2 regions of the Ammoniphilus sp. CFH 90114 genome follow, and region 2 is predicted to be linked to the other one. Evidence: riboswitches for the same ligand, from Rfam matches in the RefSeq annotation. Region 2 holds a riboswitch; the other holds the start of a gene.

Region 1 (7,981 bases), on a different contig from region 2:
AAAATTAGGGGCTCGCTCTTCTCTAAAAAAGTCTCTGCTAATTTTGAGATAAGAACCGTTAATTCTTCTTCTGGAGCATTCGGATGCTTCTTCAATTCTTCTACAATATAGGTTCTTAGTTTCACTTTCTGATCAGGCTCTTTGGGTATCTCCCTTATAGAAACAACAGGTCCATTGCTAGGTTGTAGAGGATAGATGTCTTTTTTACTATGCTGTTCATTAATCCTTTTGAGAAGTGACATAGGTTCTCCTCCCTATTTTTTTCTTGAAGGTATTTTCTTGAACCATTTTGCAAAAACAGATGAACTTGGAGCCTTTTCTCTTAATTTCACACCTTGCAATTGAGCAGCCAAAGAGAAGAAACTCCTAGAAATCTCTAACCGAGGATGAGAAAGGACAAAAGGAATACCTTGATTAACAGAGGGAACAACCACATTCCCACTGCTTGGAATGCGTAGATAAATAGGTTCTCCTAAAACCTGCTCTACTGTATCTAACCTTAATCCCTTCACTTTCGTATCTCGATTTAAAATCACTTTCACTCGATCTTTCAATCCTAATGATTCCAAGGTTTGCATACATAGCTTTGTATTCTTTAATGTAGGCAGCTCCATGGAAGTAACAAGGAGGATCTCCGTTGAGCTTTCGAGAGCAACAAGTCCTGTTTCGAGAAGGGAAGGCGGAGTATCTATAATCACGATATCGTAGACGGATTGAAGAGCTTCAATGGTTTGTTTCATATGATCACCCGTAATCACTTCCGCGAACTCTGGTCGGATAGGAGCAGCTAGCAGGTGTACCCCTGAGTGGTGATGAGTCATATACTTATCAATACTCTCTTCCCATTTGTCGTTCTGTTCTTTGACTAATTCGTAGCTCGTCCGCTTAGGCTGCTCATCAAACATAATAGCAATATCACCAAACTGAAGGTCAGCATCGACGACAGCTACCTTTAAGTTATATTTCGCAAAAGCCACCGCGAGATTAACCGCTATCGTTGTTTTCCCAACTCCGCCCTTCGTACCACAAATCGTCATGACTCTCCCTAACTTTTTCTCATGTAGAGGATAAGGAGCTTGCGAGGACTTCTTCAATTGAAGACGATACTTCGCTTCCTGAACGGCAGTAACCAATTCCATTTCTTGCACAGGTAACCCTATGGAATCTGTTGCCCCTGCTTTCATGGCGCGTTTCAGATCTAATTTATCTTTCGGAACAAGGAGAATAATAAATAATAGGGGATGATAGATGGAAAGCTGCTTGCATACTTCATAAATATCATAGTGAGCTCCCTCGTGGAGGAAGAGTATGGTTTCCTCCGAAGGAGAAATAGCTGTGGAAAGGGAGTCGACGTTCGAATACCACTGTAAGGTATCCCCCATATGTCTTACAACAGAGGAAACAGAAGGGAGTAGAGATGGATGTTCTGATAAGCCAAACCATTTTAAACTCATCTTATTTTCTCTCCCCTTCCACTAGCTCTTCAAATTTTTGGAGAATCGGTGCAGCCGTTGATGAGTCCTCAGGATGGCGGAGCATAAGATGAAGAGCTAATCCGGTTTGGGTAGCTAATCCTAGGGAAACACCTTCTTCAGGGGAGACTTCCAGCGTAACCGTTTGATACTCCTTCACTTGCTCCTTGTGAACACTCCACGCTACGGCGTTCCCAGCTCTCAAGACCTTCACGTTCTCTAGAAGGAGGAATGCTTTAGAAAGTGCCTCTTTGTTTGGCGGAGTCACAAGGATTACATCAACCATACTACCAGGAACGAGAAAGCCGGATACTCCTTTTACCTCATCTACACTTATCGAGACGGCACGCTTGCCAGGTTGAATTTCTACTTCTAAGGAAGTATTAATCTTTGCTTCCGGCTCGGCCACAGGAAGTTCTTCTCCTTGTGGGGCTTCTACCACAGGTGTCATTGTCTCGGTAGGTGCAGGCGGCAATAGAAGGAGATACAGACTTCCTGAAGCCAACATCCCAAAGATTACAGCCCATATCCAAATGGTTTTTGTTTTCATCCGTCTCTCTCCTGATGCTCTAGTTTACTCTACCAATTTGTATCCATAGGCCCCATAGGATGAACCCGCTGAGACTATTGGACCAGATATCGTCTTTTCTATAAATCGACCGACTACTTCCGCCCCTTGATTGTTATCACTAACCGATTCAATAAAAAAGAAGGCAAAACCAACCACACGAACCTGTTTAATTTGGTTTTGCTGCGTTACCACAGGCTGATAAACAGGGATAAGCCCTATTCTTGGACAATTCACTGGATAATCCGTGTAAGTAGCCCCTGGATAAGGACAAGAGGAGATCCGATGCTCAATGGCTCGTTTGGTAGGATTGGCAATCTGTCCAGTCTCCGTGTTCAGAACATCATAAACGCTAAGCTCTCCGTCAAACCCTTGCTGTAAATCTCTCTCGTAGTTACTAGCTCCTGAACCTGTAAGCGCTAGAGCGCCAAAGTTTCCTGTATCTGCTGTTCCCACTTTTAACTTGGCCTGCTGTCCAAAGGTTAAAGGGGTCCCCGCATTAACTCCAAGGGGGATGGCCCCCACCCCTGCACCGATTGGACCGAACTTAATTTTGGCTGTAGCATGGATCGTGTTGTCCGAAAAACCTAATACCTTCGAAAAAGTTGCAAGCACTTCTTTCGACGATCCTCCTGCTAGGGACATGTCAGTACGGTCAAAAGTTAAGGTTAAGTCAGACGCTTCTACCCCATTTCCTTGAGCAACATGTTCTGCAGCACGCTGGCCCAGATCCGGTCTACTGGGATAATCCATCGCTCCAGCTAAAACAGCGGAATCGACAGCCTTTTGAAGTCTTGATTTTTCAAGATAAATCACGCCTATATCTAACACTAATGCAGTCATGCCTAATAATAACGTCATCACCATCGCCACGATGATGACAACCGTACCTTTTTCTGAACGCAGTAAGTTCATCATGTTATTCCACCCTCATCACTGTTTTCGTTGTGATCGTATAGGGACTTTGAAAAACCGTTTTAGTTATGGGTGAAATAAAATCAATAGGATAGGATATCGTCACTGTAGCGTATACTCCACGTGTTCGGTTTGCTTGAGCTGGTGTAACGGAAAAAGAAAGTTTAGATGACTGTAAACCGGGAGTTCCACTAAGGATCATCTGGCTAACTTCTGCATCCGTCTTTCCCACGCTTGCGGCCCGTGCAGCTTCACGTCCCGCATGATCAAGCATTAAATTGGTATGAAGAACGAGTCCAAAATCAAGGATGCCAATAAGGAGAATAAGCAAGATCGGTAAGCATAATGCCAACTCCACAGTAGACTGCCCCTTATTGGATCGCATTACCTTACACCCCAGGCGTACACAGCAGGTATGCGTCGTTCTTTGATATCCTTCCACACTGAAATGACCAGTGCAATGATTATGATTAGGTCGGTCATAAGACATCGACTCCTTGATGATAGAAGAGAACCCCGCGGGGGCGGGGTGGTTGCAATAATTAAAAATAGTTTTTTATGGTGTTGGTGTTGTTGTTGTCGGGCTAACTTGTCCTGCAATGTTAGCGAATGCGTCAGTTATAGCCGTACCTAATGGACTAGCAGTAATTAAAGCTAGTATCCCAACAATAACCCCCAAAATTAACGCATACTCCGTCATACCCTGACCTTTTTCCTCTTTGAACAAACGTGTTAGATGTTTCAACATAATGTCTCCTCCTCTAATTGTTGTGGAACAACCCTTAAAGTCCCGAAGGAGATGGCATCTACTTATGTAAAGTAGGCTTACATCTTCGGCAACTGGCTGGCCTAGCCATTCGTGCTTTAGCCCCTTTAGTTTTGCGTCCTTGAGTTTCCTCAAGTTTGCCCTTTCGGTTGTTTATGTCTCTATCTTAGTGGGAAATACGGCTATTTATAATCCGACAAAGTTCCTGTTATTTTTACAATGTTTGACATTGGAATTCCAACTATTTACCTAGATGGTAAATTAGATATATGATTCCAGTTCTATTTCTCTCGAAAGTCTGACAGAATTATGAACTTGTGCTTTATCTTATTTTCCATTATGGTAGAAAAAATTAGAATCTGGATGTGATGAAAGTGAAGATTCAATCTTTTCACTATACCAAGCGAAATACGGAACAAAATTTAACAATAGAACTCGAAACAGCTTTTACTTTTGCTAGGAGATTTTTCGGGCTAATGGGAAGGGGAACAATCCAGCGTGGAATATTATTCAATAGAACCAAACAAGTACATATGTTTTTCATGCGGTTCCCTATCGATGTTTACTTTCTAAACCAAGAAGGTGTAGTTATTCGGATAGTAAAAGACTTAAGACCTTGGCGGATCAGCCCCTATGTGAAGGAAGCTTATTATGTCATTGAATTACAGGTAGGGCATCCATATCTCCTAGAGATCGGGGATGTTTTTCAAGTAAGTTGAGGATGGATATTTGCAAAAATACTTTATTTATTTGCAACCTCTTATATTTTATTTGCAATCTGTTCACACCCATAAAACCCCCTCTACTTCAAGAGCTGTTTTTTGACGTTTTTATATATATAATGTGACTTAAATAAGAACTTTTACAGGAGGAAAGAATGGATGCATAAAATCGCCTTATCCATTATTGCTGGCTTCATTCTCATCTATCTTCAGTCACTAATGGTCATGAAGTTGAATGGTTATTCGTCCATTGAGTTTAATAATCTCTCTATATTATTCTCCTTATGGGCCGTGAACGTGATTATGGTATATAGTTTATTATTCAATTTAAAGAAACCAATACTCGAATCGGAAAATCAAGCTTAGCTACCGACTTTCTTCCGTTCTTCCAAAACCAGTAGACAACCATAACAAAACAGCCCCCGCTATTATCACGCGAGGGCTGTTTCCATTATCCTTACTTCTTCTCTGCAATTTCCTCGATTAGTTGTTGGACAAAGTCATGAAGTGCCATCGTACCTAGGTCACCCTGATCTCTCTTACGCACAGCCACTTGTCCATTTTCTGCTTCAGCTTTCCCGATTACTGCCATATATGGCATCTTCTCTAGCTGAGCTTGTCTAATCTTATATCCAATTTTCTCGTTACGATTATCGAGTTCTACACGGATGCCAACTCGCTTCAACTTTTGTACGACTTCTTCCGCATATCCGGCTAAATCGTTGCTAATGGTTAAGACCTTCACTTGAGTTGGAGATATCCAAAGCGGGAACTTGCCTTCGTAAACTTCAATCAAGTAAGCCGTTAGACGTTCCATTGTAGAAAGAATACCACGGTGAATAACAACTGGACGATGTGGTTTGTCATCATCTCCAATGTACTCAAGCTGGAATCTCTCTGGAAGTAAGAAGTCTAATTGAGCTGTTGATAGCGTTTCGTCTTTACCAATGGCTGTCTTTACCATAACGTCAAGCTTCGGGCCGTAGAAAGCTGCTTCCCCTTCTACTTCCTTATACGGCAGACCAAGGTTATCCATCGCATTCTTCAGCATAGATTGAGCCATTTCCCATAGTTCGTCATTTTGGACGTACTTTTCCTTATCCTCTGGATCACGATATGACAAACGGAACCAGTAATCCGTGATATTCAAATCCTTATAAGCTTGTTGGATTAATTGAACAACACGACTGAATTCCTCTTGAATTTGATCTGGACGACAGAAGATATGGGCATCATTGAGTGTCATAGCGCGAACACGCTGTAAACCGGAAACGGCACCAGACGCTTCATAGCGGTGCATCGTACCAAGCTCGGCAATTCGGATAGGCAAGTCGCGATAGCTATGCTTCTCCGATTTATACACCATCATATGGTGCGGACAGTTCATCGGACGTAGAACGAACATTTCGTTGTCCATTTCCATTGGCGGGAACATATCTTCTTGGTAATGCTCCCAGTGACCGGACGTCTTATACAAGTCAACATTCGCAATAACTGGAGTATAGACGTGATCATAACCGAGACTTTCTTCTAAATCTACAATATATCGCTCAAGCGTGCGGCGGATCTTCGCTCCATTAGGCAACCATAATGGCAATCCAGGACCGATCTCCGGAGTTGCTGAGAAGATCTTCATTTCTTTACCGATTCGACGATGATCGCGACGACGTGCTTGCTCTAAGCGATCAAGATACTCGGCTAATTGCTCCTTTTTCGGCCAAGCTGTACCATAGATTCGGGTGAGAGAATCATTCTTTGCATCCCCACGCCAGTAAGCAGCTGACAACGACATAAGCTTAAATACTTTGAGGTATCCAGTCGATGGAACATGCGGTCCACGGCATAAGTCCGTAAAATCCCCCTGTGTATAAAGCGTTAATGTTGTCTCCTCGGGTAAATCATTAATGATTTCGACCTTGTACTTATCCTCGCGTTCTTGGAAGTATTGGAGAGCCTCATTGCGAGAAATTTCTTTTCTTTCAATCTTCAAATTCTCTTTTATGATACTTTGCATTTCTTTCTCAATCTGATCAAACTCCTCAGAAGAGAAGGTTCTCCCAGACATATCATAATAGAACCCGTCTTCGATCACAGGACCGATTGCTAGCTTAACTCCTGGCCAGAGTCGCTGAATCGCTTGAGCCATTAAGTGTGCCGTTGAATGTCGAAGAACTTCAAGTCCTTCTGCATCCTCTGCTGTAAACAACTGTATATGACAGTCTTCTGTAATCGGAGTTGTCAATTCAACCAACGTTCCATTGATACTTCCCACTACAGATTCCTTTTTTAACTTGGAAGAAATCTGGCCTGCTAGGTCACGCAAATTAATGCCAGCCTCGACCTCGCGCACACTGCCGTCCTTCAGTTCAATCTTTACCATAGACATGCTTGTACACCTCTTTTTTCTCTTTTCATCATTATTTCATAATACCGGAAAAAACAAGTAAAAGCTACCTTCACTTCAAAGACAAATACATTGGTAAGCTCTTCTTTTTAAGCTATAATATTACTTGCTCAAATAAGTTGCCGGAGGCATCTCAAATGACTGCAGAGGAACTACTAAGGGAATTAGCGAGTAAACGTCTTTTTGCAAGTCCGGAAGAGAAAAGAAGACTCGTTGCTACATTAGCTGAAAAAACAGGGCTTCTTCCTTACTCGATTCCCCTAATCCTGATTACGGGAACCTGTGGGAAAGGATCTACCACTTTATTTCTATCCTCCATTCTAGAGTCTCATGGGTTTCGAGTAGGTTTAATACAGAGTCCCCATTTATCTTCCTTTAATGAAAGGATTCAGATCAATAGAAAAGCAATGTCTGAGAGAGTCATTTTAGGCAAAATAAATGAACTTCTACCTTCCTTCCTCGAATCTGTAGAACCAACGGAGAGCCATTCGTTAGGTGCCTTAAACTATAATCAGGTTTTTCTTATGACAGGACTTCACCTTTTCTTACAAGAGAAACTAGACTTTGTCTTAGTGGAGACGGGAATAGGCGGCTACAATGATCCGAGTTCTTTTTTTACTCCCATTGTATCGATCATTACGAATGTCTTTAAAGATCATGAAGCGGTTCTCGGGCATTCGTTTGAACAGATCGCGTATGACAAATCCGGCGTCATAAAAGATCATGTTCCCGTTATTACAGGGACAAGCGTTCCCGAAGCCTTAGAAGTGTTAAAAGTGGAAGCACAAAAGAAAAAGGCTCCACTGTACTGCTTAGGTGAGGATTTCTCCACCGAAAAAGAAAACTATATGGAAAAAGGGCTAATACTCCCCTATCAACTTCGTGTTGCAGGAGAGTTTCAATGGAGCAACTCCGCCTTAGCCATTAAATGCAGTCTTCTTCTACACGAGATGGGGTTTCCTCTTAAACAAGATAAAATAATGGAAGCACTTCTTCATACTCAGCTGCCTGGACGGTTTCAAATTGTCAAAGAGTCTCCGCTTACCGTCATAGACGGGGCGCATAACGAAGAGGAGATCAGACGTTTTTGTGAAACTGTTCGCAAATTTGGATGTGAGACTCATTATTTTATTC
Region 2 (7,981 bases):
GATATTGGCATAAAGATGACTTACTTCTATTGCCAACAAGGGTCTGTGTTCCTTTCCCATTAAATCCCCTAGAAAGGTCTGTCTCTTTACAAATTCCGTCTTTGATGGTATCGAAATAAATGGAGCTCGTACATATAAACCTTTATGCAGCAAGAGGTTCGTTGCTTGATTGTCTAGTTCCGTGGCATCCTTTAGCCATTCGTTGTATATATTTCGAATATCCTCACGAGCAGCCAACCCTAATGACATTCCATAAGCCGTTAATCCGATTCGAGCCATTTGTTTTATGTAATGTAAATAGAAGGAATCTCCGAACAATGCAGGGGCCTTGTGATTTATGTCTTGGTCTGTATAGCCTATAGGAATGGGGTGATTTTCCTTCTCAAATATTTCCGTAATTTTTGTAATATGCTTCTCGGATATTTCCAATGAGAACTCGATCAGTGGTTTAATTTGCATATCTTTTACCGTCTCTTGAAAATGCTTTAACATACAAATGGCTATCGCATCATTCATATAATTTGTCCATAAATTAGATATCTCTGATGAAGTCAACCTAATGTTATGATTAGAATCCATCCCTAACCCTCCAAGTACGCAATATATCTTTTAGTATTCTAAATAACCTTACATTTTATTCCAATTCGATCTTGACATAAAAAAAAAGACACTATCTAAGTGTCTGCCCAACTTCATATTCCGATTTCTGAATGGATACGAATTCTTCCCACATATTCATAAACAGATCAATTAAATGGGGATCAAATTGAACTCCCCTACCTTCCCATAATATATCTCTCACCTTTTCTACTGGGAAAGCCGGTTTATACGCACGTTTAGATAACAAAGCATCAAATACATCCACAATGGCGACAATTCTACCTTCCAGAGGAATGGCTTCCCCAGCCAAGGATTTGGGATAACCCTTCCCATTCCACCACTCATGATGGGTTTCTGCTATTCGAGCAGCCATCTGCAACACGGGCAGTTCTAGATTGGATAGAATCTGATGACCTATCTCAGCATGAGTTTTCATTGATTCTCGCTCTTCGCTCGTTAACGAGCCTGGTTTACTGAGGATAGAGTCAGGGATTCCAATTTTTCCAATGTCATGGAAGGGGGCTGCCGTCCGGATATGTGAAATAAATGTTTCATCACACCCTACGAGACGTGCCAATTCCGCAGATAGTCGGCCAATTCGAAAAACATGCTCTCCTGTATCTGCATCCTTATATTCTGCAAGGTGTAAAAGCTGCTCAATCGTTTCAAAAATGACCTTGCCCTCTTGTGTGCTATCCTGCATGGTTAACAAGGCACGAGATAAACCAAAGATTTTAGTTTGAGGAATATGTCTTATCTTATAAAACTGGTCAACTCCATTTTTATCCCAGACAAATAACGTTCCATCTCGATCTCCTGATACGATCGGGCAATCGGGGCAGCGAAAATGACGCCCGCGAAGTAATTCATAGCATCTTTTTCCCCTATAATCGACATTCGTCGTTCCATCTCGTTTAGCAATCATTTGTTTGATACGTTCATCCAACCAAGTAATCTTACCAAAATCGGACATATCAATTTCGTAAGCATAGATTCCAAGTACATTTAGATCACGGAAAAATAGATATGGTGTGTAAACCTCTTGCAAAACAGCCAAGGTGTAATTTACCAAATGATTCAGAGCGGTAAAAAAACGGATGAGTTTAGGCTCAGGCATACGATCTCTCACTAGAACATCACTAACCGCTTGCACCAAGCAGTCTCCAACTACCGAGTAGAAATATTGATCTACCCTGCCTTCTATAACAAGACTGCTCCAATCACGTAACGTTCGGTAAAACTCATCAGATGCCACATATATCCGATCTTGAAAAAACTGAATTAACATTTTTTCCATTGTAAGAGTAGTTTCTTCCTCTTCGGTAGGCACTTCTAACAAAGATGGGTGTTGATGGAGGCGTTGTTGATATAATTGCCTAAATTTCTTTGAAATGCTGGAGGATTGGAATGTCACCATACCCCCATATTCATTTAGTACCTCTATATCTTCATTTGTAAAGCCTACAAGATATCGAATGCGTTCCATCTCATAATGTAAGGGATTCGCAGCTCGATCCACTTCTTGCTGATTATAAGATCCTAGTATAATCTGTATATCAAAATTAAAAATGGAGTGGATGGCTTGTATCAGACTCGCCTCTTCTTCAGGTATCTCTCTATGTATAATAGATATTAGAATCTCCATATACCGATTGTAAGTGGCAACATACCAAGTAAGACCGAGCCCTATGCGGGCATGAACTTGCCCAACTCGATACCGGTCCTCAATATACTTATCATCAATATAGCCAGCCATAGAATCCATTAGGTATTTTTTTTGTGCACTCTTCAAACGACTTAGTGTACTGTGTTGATCAATTATCGTTCTAAAACTGGGTTCTTGATAGATCTCGTCATAGAGCTTATCAACGATTTCTTCAATATATGGCATAATAGTTGATTGATGCCGTGCCAAAATTAAAAGTTGTTCCTCAGTCAACCCCATATAATGAATCTGTTTTAAATGATCTTTGTTTTGAACTTGAATTCGAGTTTTCGTCTGTAACATGGTAACCTCCTGAGAACCAATCAGCATCAAGTAAATAAAAAAAACCGACCTATAATGGTCGGTTGCACTACTAGCTCCTAATCTTCCAAGTGCCCATATACAGAAGACTCCTCATTGCTTACATAACGATCGTATGGAATTTGCTTTCTAATATCATTTTACATGATTCACACTTCGAGGAAAAGTGTTATTTATATCGATTCCAATTTACACTGTTTACAACGTGGGAATGATACTTACTTATTAACGGGAAAAGGAACCTGTGTCGACTTATTCCTATCACCCCGATACGACAGCCTTCTTCTTATTATATTTCTTCTCATAATGTTTGCTAAATCCAATAATAAGCGGCGTCATGATCATGGAAGGAAGAAACCAGAGCAAAGGACTGACCGATTCTATATCTAGCAATCTAGGTGCTCCGAACACTGTAAAGGCAGTCACCGTAGCAATACAACAGCTTAACATCCCAATGATATGTTCGATGATCCAACGCATCTTCTTCATCGGTGTGATGATCCAATAATAGAGCTGCGTTGCTCCAAGAAAGACTCCGATTAGAGGAAACCACTGAAGTAAGGGAAATCCCAGTCGAAAGCCATAAATACTTATTCCTACCCCTGAGATCAGGAGTAAGGATGACAAGAGTAGGTCTACCCACTCACGATGTTTCCCTTGATGCTTTTTAAATCGTAGAACACGGACCCCATACCAAGCTGTTCCCCCACTTAAGATGGAGATAAAAACCAAGAACCATGAGAAAGCTATGGTATCTAAGTCACTTTGAGGGGATAGGATCCGATAGACCCCCATGTACAAGGCCGAGACCGAAACTGTAGCCATTGATGCGACATACACCCACCCTACTCGATTATGAACCTTGCCTCCTTTTTTCGTCAGGATCGGCACCCAGAAAATCGATAGAGCAAGAAATCCTGCAGCGATATGAAGCCACCGAAAAAAATCCATAAACATAATAAGCCTTGTTTCTCCTTTAAATTTTTCTTTCATTGTACCCCAATGTTTTCCAGCCAGCAATCACGGTTTTAATATCACTTTAATACATCCCTCTTTCTTGTGCGCAAATATATCGTAAGCTCTCTCCGCTTCCTTAAGACCGAGCTGATGAGTAATAATATCGTTAGCCACCAATTTCTTCTCGCGTAGCATCCGATAGAGTGGGGGAATAAGGTGGGTTGCCGGATTCAACCCCATTTTTAAAGTAATATTTCTTGAAAATAAGTCTCCAAGCGGAAATCCCTGATAACGGATACCATAGATTCCTGTCAGTTGGATCGTCCCTCCCTTTCGTACGACTTGGGAAGCCATCCTTATCGCCCCCATAGCTCCTCCTTGAAGCATAAGAGCAGTCTGCACTAGCTCAAGAGGTGTGAATACCCCATTCATCCCTACACAATCAATGACCACATCCGCTCCACCACGCGTTTCTTCTTTAAGCAATAGACCTAAATCATCCACTTCTTTAAAATTAAAAGCTTCTACTTTATTCGTTCGTTGAGCATGTTCTAACCGATAAGGAACGTGATCGATTGCTATCACTCTTTCTGCTCCCAGAAGCCAAGCCAACTTCTGCGTAAGCAGTCCGATTGGCCCGCTGCCTAATACAATCACCGTGTCTCCTGGTTTAACTCCAGCATGAAGGACGCTCCAGTAAGCTGTAGGAAGAGCATCTGTCAGTAAGAGAAGCTCTTCATCTGCTATCTCATTATCCTGTGGAATGAGAAAGGACGTATAATTGGCAAAAGGAACACGAAGTAACTCCGCTTGGCCACCATCATAATCTCCGAACAATCTAGAGCAACCAAAGGCAGACCCTACCTCTGCTTCTCGATTTGACACGTCACACTGAGATTCTAAACCCTCCTGACAGAAAGAGCACTGCCCACAAGCGATGCAGTATGGAATGACGACTTTATCTCCTTTCTTGAGATGGTGTACTCCAGCTCCCAGATCCTCAACAATACCGATTGTCTCATGACCAAGTATAAAGCCCTTTTCCATGCTTGGAATCATACCGTAATAGAAATGAAGATCAGAGCCGCAAATTGAACTGTGAGTTACTCTGATAATCATATCATCCTGGGCCTGAATCACAGGATCTTGAACATGTGTAATCCCTACATTCATGATTCCTTGATAGGTTAATGCTTTCATTTCGCTTTCTCCCCCGGGTCGTGGATGGAAAACAGATACATGATTAATGCATCCTGTTCCCTCGATGTAAAACCAGCTTGATCATCAACCCAGTAACTATGCCCTTCCCCTGTCACGTGGGCTAAATCCTTTGCCTGCCGATTAGCTTGAATGACCCGTCTTCGCAATTCACGATCAATCATCGCTCTCATACTATTGAAAGGATCGGGTTGAACCCCCCGGTGGAGAGTAAGGGATGCTCCGACTTCTTTCTCCAGATCTTTCCCCACAGAAACCCCTCCATCATGAAGATAGGGAACTGACCAGTACAGACCAAGTAAGCTTGGCACTTTATACCCCCCATTTGTTTTATCGTGTGCCCAAGCCAGTTTCAATTGGTCTCGCTGATCTTCTGTAATTGTTATTGGGACAGATTGTGCACTATCAGGAATTGGTACGGGTGTATTCTTGCTCCACATAGACGGCTCTGCAAAGAATCTTTCCGTTAGCTGAAACCCTCTTGCCCTGCTTGCTTCCGTCCCTACCTCCTTAACAGGAATTATTCGGTTATTCGTAAGATAATCACCCGCATGACAGGTTACACACCCTGCACGAATAAACACTTCTTTTCCTATTTCAACTGTTTGGTTATCCACTTCTATCTCGGGCTTAGGCACTCTATTTGTATTCATCCAAGCTGACATCGCATTGACCTGCTCCCAAGCCTTATAGCGTGCAGATCCTTGAAAATGACCTACGCTAGATATATAGGAAATCTTAGGATAAAATGGGGCCCTGATCAATTCATTCACCCCCGTCACACCTGGAGTTGGATCAATTTTAGCTAAGAACTCGCTCGGTTTTTCTTGCAGACTCGGCTCATAACGGTATTTAGATGTCGCAGCATTTTGTAGTACTGTTCCAAGATAAACTTCTTTATCAATGCCAAGAACAGGTTTACTGATTTCTGTTTGAGAAAGGCCATCCGTATTCTGCGCATGAGCGTTGTTAATGGCAGCACTCAATCCTTGATAGGGACCAATGAGACCTTGCCCGCTCCAGCCATAAGGGTGATCACCAAGGGTAAAGCTATCAGGAATTTGCACAGGATTGTTCATGAAATCAAGAGTGGTGTCATTACTCCCTCTTGGCCACTTCACAAGATCCCGGTCGACTGTTTCTTCGAGGATTTTAGGATCCGGTAGACGGACAATTTTTCCTTCGGAATCCTTTATTGTGCGATCTGAATCAATTAAATAGTCCTCAAGGCTCTTTATGTCTGTATGTGTAAAGTAGGAGGCAGTGTTCGTCCCCATGGCTAGCATCCATCCAACGTTCAGATCTGTATTAGGAACACCTTGCATCACCTTTCCTGTTTTCCCATCCACAGTAGCGTGACAAAGCGCACAGCTAATCCCTGCTTTCAACCTTCCATCGTCAAAGGTAATCTTCACCCCCAGCGGAGAATAAGCTCCTTTCGCAACATCAAGTCCGGTATCGAAAAGTTCTCCTTTTTGAAAGCTTTTGTCGCCAACCTTAAAAGATTCGGCTAACTCTACCTGTAGGTTTGCTGTACCTCTTCCTCCAAGGGAAATAACCGCTTTCGTTATATTTGCCAACGTCAAGGGGCCATCGAAAGAACCCATAATATCCGTAAAAAATACTTCATTACCAAACGTTTCCTCATAAAACATCTTTCTTCCTAATTCTAATGTTGAGGAACTATAATCTTCATTTGCTTGTACACGTACTGTAGTCAATTGCTCAGGATTCTTTACCTTTGGCTTAGAGGGTGAATAGATATAGGTAGGATTGGAGCCGAACCATGAAATGGAAACCAAAACAAGCGTAGACAGTGTGACAAGTCCTAACTTAAACATTTTTAGATTCCTAAACATACTTACCTCCACTTATTTTCTATAAGAGCTATCACCATAGTCTTCCAATAAAGTGGTTTTTCTAAAATTGAAAGTCGGAATAAAGTATTGACAATTGAGATTGATAAATGTTATCATAAATATATGAGATTGATTATCACTTCTTGTGATAATGATGATCATTAGTAAATACATAAAAGGGTGGAGAGAAACTTGAAGAAGATTAAATGGATGTCAACATTTCTAACCGCAGCGCTTGCAACCTCGCTTCTTAGTGCATGCGGAGCTGGTCAAACACAGCCAACACAACCAGCCCAGGAAGCACCTAAGGCAGATGCCGCACCAAAAGAACCTGCAGGGCCTCAAGAAGTTAATGTCTATACCGCGCGTCATTATGAGATTGACGATAAATTATTTGAAGAGTTTAAGACCAAAACAGGAATTACTGTTAACGTCGTTAAAGGAAAAGCTAACGAATTAACTGAACGCTTAAGACGTGAAGGCAGCAGCACACCTGCCGACCTCTTTGTCACGGTTGATGGTGGCGCATTGAGTAATGCTGAAGAGTTCTTCCAGCCTCTTGAGTCCGAAACGATTGCTAAGCAAGTGCCTGAGCAATTCCGTGATAAGGAAAACAATTGGGTTGGAATCTCTACTCGCGCGCGTGTGATTGTTTACTCCAAGGATCGTGTTCAACCAGACCAATTATCCACGTATGAAGATTTAGCTACTGACAAGTGGAAAGGAAAAGTATTGGTTCGTTCTTCTTCAAACCAATACAACCAATCCCTATTAGCATCCTTCATTGAATTGAACGGAGCAGAGCAAACGGAAGCATGGGCAAAGGGAATCGCAAACAATTTGGCGCGCGATCCTGAAGGCGGAGACCGAGATCAGATAAAAGGTATCGTTGCCGGTCTTGGAGATGTTGGAATTTCCAATACCTATTATGTAGGCTTAATGCTTAATTCTAAGGATCCAGAAGAAGTAAAAGTGGCTGAACAAGTTGGTGTATTCTTCCCTAACCAAGATACAACTGGGACACACCTCAATATTAGTGGAGTTGGTTTAATCAAGTCCAGCAAGAACAAGGAAAATGCTATCAAATTGGTAGAGTACCTAACTTCCAAGGAAGCGCAAACCCTTTCTGCCAACGAAAACTTCGAGTTCCCAGTGAATCCAGAAGCTGATCTTCCAGAACTGCTTAAAACATGGGGAAGCTTTAAAGCACAAGACTTAGATTATACCGTACTAGCAACAAACAATAAGCAGGCAACCGAAATCATGAACAAAGTAGGTTGGAAATAATCCGACATCAACGAGTAACAGGCCCCTGTTACTC

What was found. A riboswitch is a leader RNA that binds a small molecule or an ion and turns the genes downstream of it on or off. The one in region 2 is predicted to bind cyclic di-GMP.
Region 1: another riboswitch for cyclic di-GMP. It lies ahead of EIZ39_RS05255 (Flp family type IVb pilin); the one in region 2 lies ahead of EIZ39_RS04575 (protoglobin domain-containing protein).

Annotation. Positions count from the first base shown of each region.
Region 1 is NZ_SDLI01000002.1:117,694-125,674, reverse strand. Features, by position in the region: gene EIZ39_RS05280 (TadA family conjugal transfer-associated ATPase) at 1-242, opposite strand, end outside; gene EIZ39_RS05275 (CpaE/TadZ family protein) at 255-1,454, opposite strand; gene cpaB (Flp pilus assembly protein CpaB) at 1,456-2,022, opposite strand; gene EIZ39_RS05265 (pilus assembly protein TadG-related protein) at 2,047-2,958, opposite strand; gene EIZ39_RS05260 (TadE/TadG family type IV pilus assembly protein) at 2,960-3,340, opposite strand; gene EIZ39_RS05255 (Flp family type IVb pilin) at 3,512-3,703, opposite strand; cyclic di-GMP riboswitch class I at 3,788-3,873, opposite strand; gene EIZ39_RS05250 (DUF192 domain-containing protein) at 4,096-4,440, shown strand; gene EIZ39_RS05245 (hypothetical protein) at 4,603-4,809, shown strand; gene thrS (threonine--tRNA ligase) at 4,901-6,829, opposite strand; gene EIZ39_RS05235 (bifunctional folylpolyglutamate synthase/dihydrofolate synthase) at 6,985-7,981, shown strand, end outside.
Region 2 is NZ_SDLI01000001.1:863,284-871,264, reverse strand. Features, by position in the region: gene EIZ39_RS04580 (DUF3231 family protein) at 1-579, opposite strand, end outside; gene EIZ39_RS04575 (protoglobin domain-containing protein) at 671-2,608, opposite strand; cyclic di-GMP riboswitch class II at 2,656-2,739, opposite strand; gene EIZ39_RS04570 (DUF2306 domain-containing protein) at 2,888-3,583, opposite strand; gene EIZ39_RS04565 (alcohol dehydrogenase catalytic domain-containing protein) at 3,647-4,783, opposite strand; gene EIZ39_RS04560 (electron transport protein) at 4,780-6,660, opposite strand; gene EIZ39_RS04555 (Fe(3+) ABC transporter substrate-binding protein) at 6,853-7,947, shown strand.